Linked DNA regions of Pelodictyon luteolum DSM 273. The protein of the gene in region 1 interacts with the protein of each later gene in a pairwise test. Links are inferred from orthologs where the notes say so. Each region holds a gene or a part of one and is shown on either strand. Other genes may lie near its edges.

Region 1 (5,783 bases):
GGACGCCGCAACGGCCAAGGTTGACATTCAGCGGCTCAAGGCGGGCCTTGCCGGCCGGTTTCGCCGCCGCACCCTTCGGCGCTGCCTGCCCCTGCTTCGCGGCTGGTGCCGGTGCCTTAGGCGGCGCACCCTTCGGCGCTTCCGCCTTGGGCGCAGCCGGAGCCTTCGCGGCTGGTGCCGGCTGAGTTTCTGGCTGTTTTACAGGATCGGCCATCAGGGAACCCTCCTCTATTGATTATAGTCTTCTGTAGTTTCCTATTGCATTCTGACCATAAGGGGAGCCCGGAAGCCCCCCCGGTCAGGCAGTTCATGCAATAAGCTTCATCAGGTAGTCCACCACCTGAGTCAGGAGCACCTGACCGGACACCGCTGCGTCACTGACGGTCGGCGGTAGGGGTGAATCAGTCTGATAGAACCCGTTGGCCATGAAAAGGAACACAAGCATAAAGGTTCCGCCGAAGTACAGGAAGGTACCTGCAAGCTTCGAGTCCGAGATGGTCAGGACAGGGAAACGGAAGTTGACGTCCCTGCCGAGGAACTTCTTGCCTAGCCAGCGGATGGTGCGGGTCTGGATATCGGCACCTTCAAGACGGGAACCGCGATCCTCGAACCATACTGCAAAGCTGATGAACCATACAAGGTGACCGATCATCAGAATGGTCGAGAGATGCGAGCTCGAGAAAATCGTCACGGTCTCTGTCCAGAAATAGTAGAAAATGCCGGAGGTATAGTGGTGGGCTAGGCCGGCCACAGAGTCCCAGGCTTTTGCGTCAGCCGCAGGCACACCGTACATCATCGAAGCAATCCATGCGCCGTCGATATACCAGCAGACTGCAGACAGACCCTTCACTCCCCAGAGCATGGCAAACCAGAGCTGATCCTGGATCGAAACGCCGCAGGTACCGCCGTAGACAGGTCCGAGACAGGGGAAGGAGTACGAGTTCTTCTTCAGACCGAGATCATCCCAGAGGGGTGAGGTGTGGGCGAAGAAGGCGATGCGGACAAGTGCGATAAGCGAGAAGAGCGAACCTGCCACGATGACGTGGACCATGACCCAGTCGTTGATGCTCGGGTCTGCAAACATCCACTGGAACATCGGAAGCGGCTTCAGCCAGTAGAACGACATCATGATGTTCGTTCCGAAGATGTTCAGCTCGCAGATGGTGTTCCACACGATGACAGCGTAAACGGAAAGCATGGTGGCGAAACACAGCGCCATGACAGTACCGAGGATCTTGACCTGGACTTCCTGATTGCGGCCCTTTGTGATCCAGATGGACTTGATCTGATTGTAGAGGCCGTTGAGCTGGATCTTGAGGAGGTACTGGCCACCATGGTAGACACCTGCGAAGACATAGAGTACACCGCAGATGATGTGGTTGAAGGTGATGAGGTTGATGACAACCCTCGACATGCCGAACGATGCGCCGTTCTTGGGAAGGATTGCGAAGGGAGCGAATTCCGAGAATTCCTTCGAGCCGGAGACGATCCGGCCGCCTTCCTGCACGAAGTCGTAGCTGACACGGTTGAACGGCTCACCATAGAGATAGAACACCAGCTTGTCGAGCTCCTTGTAATAGGGCGCGAAAGATGGCTGCTGGAAAGCGACGAAGGCGATGACACCAAGAGCGATGTTGATGTAGCCTATCGCGGTGAGATGCACCGAGAAGGCTGCTTTCATGTCGTCATTGAGGTGAATGGCCGCATTCGGGGGGTTGTTCCACCAGTAGATGCCGAGAGCAAAGAAGGCCACGAACCACACGAACGACATAAACGTCTCGGAGTTGATGGTCTGGAAATCAGGAACAGGTGCGAAACCGAGCACGAACCACATGAGCAGGCCCCATCCGAGGAACAGGAGGGACATGTAGACGGCGTGGGGTCCGAGAGCATCTTTGTATGTCTTTGCGCTGGTTCCGTTGAAGACCATGTCACCGAACTTGCCGAGGAAACGGAAATCGCGGAAGTTGCCTGCGCGGCCGGTAAACGGATTGGTCAGGTTGTGGGTCCAGTGACGCCAGCCGCCGAAGAGGAGGATGGAGCCGGAAAGGAAGTGGAACGCTGCCCAGCCGATGAGATTGGTCGCTGCCTGCTGGAGATCTGCTGTCTGGGTGCTGTAGGTGTCGATGCCGAGAGAGACCATCCTCGGTTTGATGGTGAGGTAGAACCAGTTGTCATGGAACCCGGGCATTCCACCGAGCCATGCCGGGAAGACCTGGATGCCGGAGAAATAATAAATGGCCATGAGGAATCCAAGAACGCCGAGAAGGGCGAGATGGCCGCCGACGACCTGTTCGTCGTCGATCTTGTCGGTGTCGAACACCTGGTACCATTTCGTGGACCGGGTCTCTGTCCGCTGGAACAGGAACCTTCTCATTTTGGCGGCATCCTGCTCCTTGATGACGGAAGGACCGCCCGAAGCGCCGCTCGCCTTCGGAGAAGGAGCGCTCCCCTTGGGAGGCGGAACCGTCCCCTTTGGCTTGACTCCTGCCGGATTCACTTGTTCAGCCATTGTATTCTCTCCTTTGTTTGGACATATTTCAGGTTGAAGAAACCGAAAGAAACCCTCCGGACCAGCGCCATACACCGTACTGAGGAATGGTCCATCGGAGCAAGTGTTCCACCCATCCCCGGCAAAGCAACGAAGGCACCTTTCCCGGTGCCGGCCATACCGGAATGGCTGCTGAGGCGGTCTTCCCACCTGACGCAGTATTAAATAAAATAAGAAAAATTATTTAATAATAAATTTTTTTGGGCCGCCATTACAGGGCTATTGTTTTATTATAAAGTAGGAAAGCCCCTACGGGGACTGCTTTGGCGGAGCATTGGCGGCAAGGGTCCTCATGAAAAGCCAGGAGCACGAAGCCCCTCATCAACACCATTCCAACACATTCTGGGCATGAGACGAGAGATCCCATTCAGCAAACTGTCCGGTGCAGGCAACGACTTCATCATCATGGACAACCGTGACCGCTCCATCACCCTTGAGGCTTCGGCCATCCGTGCGCTCTGCACACGCCGTACCGGCATCGGCGCCGACGGGCTCATCCTCATCGAGCCGTCAGAAACAGCATCATTCAGCATGCTCTATCACAACGCCGATGGTCTGCCCGGCACGATGTGCGGCAACGGAGGCCGCTGCGCGGTCTGGTTCGCCAGGAGCATCGGGGTGCAGCCGGACGCCGGGGGGTGCTTCCGTTTTGAGGCAAACGGCGACCCCTATCAGGCATGGGTGAGCGGACCCGAAACGGTACGGCTCCGGATGCGCGAGCCACGGGGCATAAGGGACGAAATCGATCTCGGCGGTCAGTACTGTGCCTTTATTGATACCGGCTCGCCGCACGCCGTGATCCGCACCGAAGGGCTTGATGCCGTGGATGTGGTCGGGGAGGGCCGCGCCATTCGCCACCGCACCGACATCTTCCCCGGCGGCACCAATGTCAATTTCATCGAAGTGACCGCCACCGACAGCATCGACCTCAGAACCTTCGAGCGGGGCGTCGAAGATGAGACCCTCGCATGCGGAACCGGAGCGGTCGCAGCCGCACTTCTCAGCCGCCGCCTCGGCATGACCTCAGCCGACAGCATCAGGGTCCGGGTGAAAAGCGGTGACATGCTCAACGTGACGTTCAGCGAAGATATGCGGGAGGTCTATCTCACCGGACCGGCGGTCATCGTCTATACCGGCGTGGTGAAAGCAGGCTGAACATCGGTCGATGAAATCGGCAGGACACGATGAACTTTTTACAGGCGGGGGGAATTCATTTTCGCTGAATGGGCAATAGCCCCCGATACAGCCTTAAATCAGAACCCTTCAACACCAAACGGAGAATCATCATGCAGAAATGGGTATGTGTGCCTTGCGGTTACGTATACGATCCCGAAGCCGGAGACCCCGACAGCGGCGTCCAGCCCGGAACGCCTTTTGAAGATGTGCCCGAAGACTGGGTATGCCCTGTCTGCGGCGTCGACAAGACCCTCTTCGAACCCTACGAAGAACGTTGAGCCTGAGGGCCGCAGCCAAAGGCGCACTCCTTCCCTCGTATCCATCTGCACGCCGCCATCCGCGGCGTGCTCAGTTTCCGCCCTCTCCAGAATCCATGAACACCCCGTCGATCAGCTCGCGTGGAACACCGATCGTGATGGTATCTGAGGCTGCCGCCGTAGCCGTGGTATCGACCGGAAGCGGCACGCGTCCCCCATAGGATGGCGCCACAATCCCCCGTTTCTGCATGATGCGGTAAATGATGGCGGAGCGCTTCCGGACATAACGGGAACTGCCGGTGGGTGACCAGCGGATGGGGTTTGGGAGTACGGCGGCAAGACGTGAGGCCTGACGGGCGTTCAGCCGGCCGGCACTGGTGCCGTAGTAGTGGCGGGCAGCGGCTTCAATGCCGAAAATGCCATCACCCCATTCGGCAGAGTTGAGGTAGAGCTCCAGAATGCGGCTCTTTGAGAGCGACCGCTCGATCCGCCAGGTGAGGATCGCCTCCTTGATCTTGCGCACCGGGTTCTTCGATGGTGAGAGATAGAGGTTCTTTGCCAGCTGCTGGCTGACGGTGCTCCCGCCCATGGCGATTTTGCGCTCCTTGAGGTTTTTCTCCAGCGCATGCTCCATCGCATCGTAGTCGAACCCGTCATGCTGCCAGAACTTGTCATCTTCAGCAATCAGCACAGCCTTGACGACGTTTTTCGATATGGCGGAGAGAGGGACGACCTTCCGGTCGGTCTTCCTTCCGCTGTATCCGGCACGGCGCCATGCCTCCACCCGGTAGCGCATGAACGCGGTGGTCTCCGGGGTTTTCCGGGCAAGACCCTCCACATCGGGAATGACGAAGTAGCGCACGATATCTACCACAAAAAGGCAGAAAAGCAGGATGGCGATGTTCCGAAGGAACTTCATATGCTGGGGCGGTTAGTTTTTTTGGGTACCTTTTCCTTTCGAAGGCAGGAATATTTCTTCATCCAATGTAACACGAGGAAGCACCGACATGAAACTGGTCATACTGCCGCTTGCGGCTGGACTCATCCTCTCGGCAGCAGCCGTTGACTGCTTTGCCGCCGCTCCGGACGGGAAAGCGGTCTTCGAGCGCAACTGCAGCGTCTGCCACAGCGTGGCGCCGCCGCCAAAATCCGCTCCACCGATCATTCCCATCGCCTCCCGCTACCGTGCAAAGTTCTCATCGAAAGCCGAAGGCGTCAAGGCAATGACGGCATTCATGCAGTCGCCCTCCAAAGCGGCATCGGTCATTGAAGCGCAGGCCATCGAACGCTTCGGCCTCATGCCCGCAATGTCGGCACTCAGCGAAGCAGACCTCCGGGCCGCAGCCGGATGGGTCTGGGATCAGGGCGGTGCAGGCATGGGTCCCGGCAGGGGTGCTGGCCAGCCAAAAGGCAGCTGCCGGTAGTATTGAAAAACCCGGAGGGTTGCTCCGGGCTCTCTGTTCTTTATGTACCCTTGGGCAGACTCGAACTGCCGACCCACAGTTTAGGAAACTGTTGCTCTATCCACTGAGCTACAAGGGTAGCTGTCTGAAGCGGGAATTTAGCATCTTTGGCCGAAAGAAGCAAACACTCAGGACCTGCCGAACATATGGTCGAGCTCGGTCAGCGTCATCTTGATGATGACGGGCCTGCCATGCGGGCATGAGTAAGGTTCCCTGGTGGCGAAAAGATTGTCGATGAGGGTGCGCATCTCCCCCATCGAGAGTTTCTGGCCCGCCATGATGGCGTTGCGGCAGGAGTATGATTTCGCCAGATTGTCGCGCCTCTCCAGCCGCAGC
Region 2 (4,494 bases), 150 kb from region 1 along the record:
TCCGGTGCGGAGCACCGCCGCAGTCATCTCCTTCGTCGTGGTCTTGCCGTTGCTGCCGCCGATACCGACAACCGGAATCGGAAAGGTGTCGCGGTAGATTGATGCAAGTTCCTGCAAGCCTTTTTCGGTATCCTGCACGACGATGTATGCTTTGCCGGGAGGAGGAACCGGATCTTTCTCCAAGCTGTGCCACTCCCGTGATACCATCGCAAAGTCGGCACCGCGCCGGAACACATCCTGGACAAACCGGTGCCCGTCGGTCGACTCGCCTCTCAGGGCAATGAAGATCCCCGGCCCGTCGATCGCCCTGGAATCAATGGCCGCAACCGGATCCTGCACCTCCCTGCGGGGATGTGCTTCGGGGTTCAGGACCAGCTCTCCGCACTTCCTGAAATCCTCCCATGTCAATACACCTTTCATTCCCTCGCTTCCTGTTCGGGGTTCTTTTCGCCGTTTTCCTGTGCAATGCCTGCCGCCAGCACCTCGCGGTCTGAGAAATGCTCCCGCCGCCCATGGGTCTCCTGATAACACTCGTGCCCCTTGCCTGCGACGAGGAGGATGTCTCCGGAACGAAGCATGCCGACCGCCGTCCTTATGGCCTCTGCCCTGTCGGGGATGCGAAGATGTTCTCCTCCGCCCATGCCCCCCTCGATCTCGTCAAGGATCGCTTCAGGATCCTCGTCTCGGGGGTTGTCGGAGGTGATGACCGAAAAGTCGGCCATCTCTATGGCGATCCGCCCCATTTCCGGGCGCTTCTGCCGGTCGCGGTTGCCGCCGCACCCGAACACGACGAGAAGCCGTCCATCCGGAGGAAGAAGTTCCCGCAGGGTGCCGAGCGACTGATGGAGCGCATCGGGGGTGTGGGCGTAATCGACAATGGCCGTCCCCTCGAAGCCTGGACCCTCAACCTGTTCCATCCGCCCTTCAACGCCCTGAAGCCCGGGAAGCGATGCGGCAACGTCCCGGGCGGGAACCCCGAGCTGATGGGCTGCAGCGGCGGCCTCAAGCATATTCATCACATTGAACCGGCCCAGCAGGCGGAACTCTTCTTCCGGCTGCACGCCCTCGGGAAACGAAAGCGCGACCACAGAGGAACCCACACCCTCTCTGCGGACCATAGCGCCATAGTTAAGGCCGCACCGCATGCCGCCGAACCCAGCAGCGTCAAGTGAGCAACAGGCTCGCTGCTCCTCTGCTACCCTGGCCGCCATGAACGTAGCCATCGGGTCTTCGGTGTTGAATATCCCGATACCGCCCGGCGCAAGCTGGTCGAACAGCTTGCGCTTGGCTTCCGCATAAGACTCCATCGACGGATGGAAATCAAGGTGGTCAGGCGTCAGGTTGGTGAACACCGCCGCCTGAAATGCGATGCCGTGCACCCGCCCGAGTTCGAGTGCATGCGAGGAGACCTCCATCGAAACTGCACGGCAGCCACCATCTACCATCATCCGGAACAGGCGGTGCAGCCCGTGGGCCTCGGGAGTGGTCCGCTCCAGCGGGATCTCCCGGTCTCCGATGATAGCCTTGCCCGTGCCGATGTAGCCGCAGGAAATTCCGTTCATGGAGAGGATGGAGGAGATGAGGCGTGCCGTTGTCGTCTTGCCGTTCGTACCGGTCACCCCAACAATCCTCAACCGGTCGGCCGGATGGCCGTAATATGCCGCAGCAGCAAGGCTGAGAGCCCTGCGGGCGTCCGGAACCCGGATGCAGGGCGGGCCGTTTAAAGCGAGCTCCATGGGGAAGTCCTCCGAGACCACCGCCGAGGCGCCCCGTGCGATGGCATCCTTGATGAACCCTCGACCGTCTGCAGCAAATCCCCTGACCGCAACGAACAGCGATCCCGGCTCGACCACCCGAGAGTCATTGGTGAGCATCCGGACCATAACCCCGTCCGTCTGTCCTGCCGCGACCTCATACGCCCCCATCCCCCGGAGAATCTCCCGGAGAGCGACCGGCTGCATACCGTCCAATGCGGTGTTTGGGTTCATGAGGGGTTCCTGTTCCTCTTGCTGGGGGCGAGCGTCACCCTTATTTTTCTCCGCTCTTCTACTTTTGTTCCTGGTGCCAAGCTCTGGCTTGAGACAAGACCGTCCCGCGGACCGCTGCACTCCATTGTAAGCCCGAGCCATTTAAGCAGACGCTCGGCATCCTCACGCCCCATGCCCCGGAGCTCCGGTACCGCCACCGAGGAAGTCCTCTTCAGCTCGGCCTGTTCCAACGAGCGGATGGAGAGGTTCTCCTGCATTTCGCTTGAGCAGGCGATCATCCTCGACGCGATTGAACGGAACGAAGGGGCGGCTACAGTGGACGCATAATACGCTGGTTTAGGATCTTCAACAAGCACGATTATCGCATATCGCGGGTCCTCAACGGGGAAATATCCAACAAACGAGGAGACATAGACCGCAGTGCGGTAGGAGCCGCCGCTCGCCCGCCTGGCCGTTCCTGTTTTTCCCGCAACAGTGATGCCCTGGAGGGAGGCACTCATCGCCGTTCCGCTGTCAACGACCGCCTTGAAATACTCTGTTCCTATGTATGCAGCGCTCTTTTCAGACATCACCCTCCCGACACTTTCCGGCTCAAAGCTGCGCACGGTATGGCCGTCGGCATCAGCAATCCGCCTAATGATGAAGGGGCGCATCCGCTTCCCCCCGTTGGCCAGGGCAGCGTAGGCCTGAAGGATCTGGAGGGGGGTGGTCATCACCTGATAGCCGTAGCCCATCCATGGGAGGGTGGTGCCGTCCCACTTTTCCAGAGGACGCACGGAACCCGGAAGCTCACCGATGAGGCCGATCCCGGTTTTCTTGCCGAACCCGAACCGGCACACATAATCGTAAAAGGTCTCACGACCTACATCCATTGCGGTATTGGCCGCAACAATGTTGCTTGAGTACATGACGGCCTCGCGGAAGGTGATGTTGCCGTACGGCTCGTGGTCCGTGATCCTGAGGTTGAATATCGGCATTACCCCGTTGTGGGCGAAGACCATGTCTTCGGCCTTTCGACCCAGTTTCTCGGTGGCCGCCGTGGCCATGACGATCTTGAAGGTGGAGCCGGGCTCAAAGCTGTCGGTCACCGAACGGTTCCGGGCTTTATCGGCCGTCCAGGTAGAGCGGTTGTTGAGGTTGAAGGTGGGGTTGTTGGCCATGGCAAGCACCTCGCCGGTCCTGACGTCCATGACGATGCCGGTAGCTGCCGAGGCGCTGTAGCGCTCGACGATGCCCGACAGTTCGTCCTCAACGATGCTCTGGATGTCGGCGTCGATGGTAAGCTCGACCGTATTGCCGGTAACGGCCGCCTCCTGGCGGGCGTCAGGGGCAGGGTAGCGGTTGCCCGTCGCGGTCCGCTGGTAAACGGTGGTGCCGTCAGTGCCATGCAGTTCGCTGTCGAGCTGGAGTTCAAGGCCGCTGGTCCCCTTGTTGCCGCTGCCGGTCAGGCCGATGAGCTGGGCTGCCACGTTCAGGTAGTACCGCTGGTGCTCACGGTCGTTCCACACTCCCGGGATCTTCTCTTTCAGAAGAGGCAGCGCCTTGGCGATGGGCACCTTCCGTCCGAGCACCGCGTTGCCCCTCCTGCGCCTCAGCTCCTTGAGATAGGTGGAGCGGCTGCCGCCGAGGTGGCGGGCAAACAGGGTGGCGATGGCGCCGGAGTTGTCGAAGGTCTTCTGGCGGCGGGTCCGGCGGTCGTTGACCGGACGTCCCTTGCTGTCGAAAAGAGGTGTACGGCGCACCACCTTCGGATCGGCGTAGAACGATACCGACTCGATGCTCTCGGCAAGCATCCTGCCGTGGCGGTCAAGGATGTCTCCCCTTCGGGCAGTGCTGGTGACCACGCGTTCATACTGCTTCGCCGCCTTGATTTTGTAGACCTGACCGTTGATGATCTGGATCTTGAAGAGCATGACGATGATGGCCGACATGAAGAGGGCGAAGAGCAGCATGAGGACGCCGACCCTCCGGCCGAACCCCCGTTCGCTCTCATGCATCTCTTTGCGCACTTCGTTCATCGTTCACGCGTCCTTACGTTCTCTCGTTCACGGTTCGATTTCGACAGGAGGTTCCACCGAGGGAGTGAGCCCGAGCGCGGCGGCATCCTTTGTGATGCTGTGTATGCTCTGCAGCTCCCTGATCTTCAGTTCCTGTGCGGCAAGCACGCTTGATGTCAGCTGGATATGGGTCCGGAGCCGCTCGTTCTGGAGCGCCAGACTCTTGATGGCGATGGTGCTGTTGATCTGGAAGAGGAAAAAAAACGTTCCTAATAGCAGATACACGAACGAGCGCAACCGGAGAAGGCTCGTGAAATCAAATGATGCGGCGCTTTCCGGTAATGCATCGGCCGGGGTGGGTGATGCCGCCTGCGGATCCATTTCCACGGCGGCCGCAACGCCCTCACTGGCGGGCACGATGACGGAGACAGTGCCCGACTGGCTGGGTCCCCTGAAAAAGAATGTCTGGATCCTGCTGAATGACGCAGGCAGCAAGCGCTCGCTGATCA

Evidence for each region. The genes of interacting proteins can lie anywhere in the genome.
Region 2: the proteins of mtgA (region 1) and PLUT_RS10930 interact in binary tests that used the Escherichia coli proteins (3 or more experiments, as listed by UniProt). The link is inferred for Pelodictyon luteolum DSM 273 from one-to-one orthologs.

The regions. Positions count from the first base shown.
Region 1 is NC_007512.1:2,199,788-2,205,570, forward strand. The notes cover bases 2,990-5,783. They hold mtgA (monofunctional biosynthetic peptidoglycan transglycosylase), read right to left. Parts: upstream 4,904-5,783; coding sequence 4,076-4,903; downstream 2,990-4,075. Other genes in these bases: dapF (diaminopimelate epimerase), read left to right, coding at 2,990-3,706; rd (rubredoxin), read left to right, coding at 3,838-4,005; PLUT_RS10240 (c-type cytochrome), read left to right, coding at 4,992-5,408; mutL (DNA mismatch repair endonuclease MutL), read right to left, coding at 5,576-5,783. Also shown: PLUT_RS10215 (indolepyruvate ferredoxin oxidoreductase subunit alpha), read right to left, coding at 1-214; PLUT_RS10220 (photosystem I reaction center subunit IX), read right to left, coding at 308-2,512; more of dapF, read left to right, coding at 2,900-2,989. UniProt on the Escherichia coli protein: Peptidoglycan polymerase that catalyzes glycan chain elongation from lipid-linked precursors. May play a role in peptidoglycan assembly during cell division in collaboration with other cell division proteins.
Region 2 is NC_007512.1:2,346,580-2,351,073, forward strand. The notes cover bases 1,496-4,494. They hold PLUT_RS10930 (penicillin-binding protein), read right to left. Parts: upstream 4,007-4,494; coding sequence 1,985-4,006; downstream 1,496-1,984. Other genes in these bases: PLUT_RS10925 (UDP-N-acetylmuramoyl-L-alanyl-D-glutamate--2,6-diaminopimelate ligase), read right to left, coding at 1,496-1,988; PLUT_RS10935 (hypothetical protein), read right to left, coding at 4,034-4,494; rsmH (16S rRNA (cytosine(1402)-N(4))-methyltransferase RsmH), read right to left, coding at 4,492-4,494. In the rest of the region: PLUT_RS10920 (UDP-N-acetylmuramoyl-tripeptide--D-alanyl-D-alanine ligase), read right to left, coding at 1-420; more of PLUT_RS10925, read right to left, coding at 417-1,495. UniProt on the Escherichia coli protein: Essential cell division protein that catalyzes cross-linking of the peptidoglycan cell wall at the division septum. Required for localization of FtsN.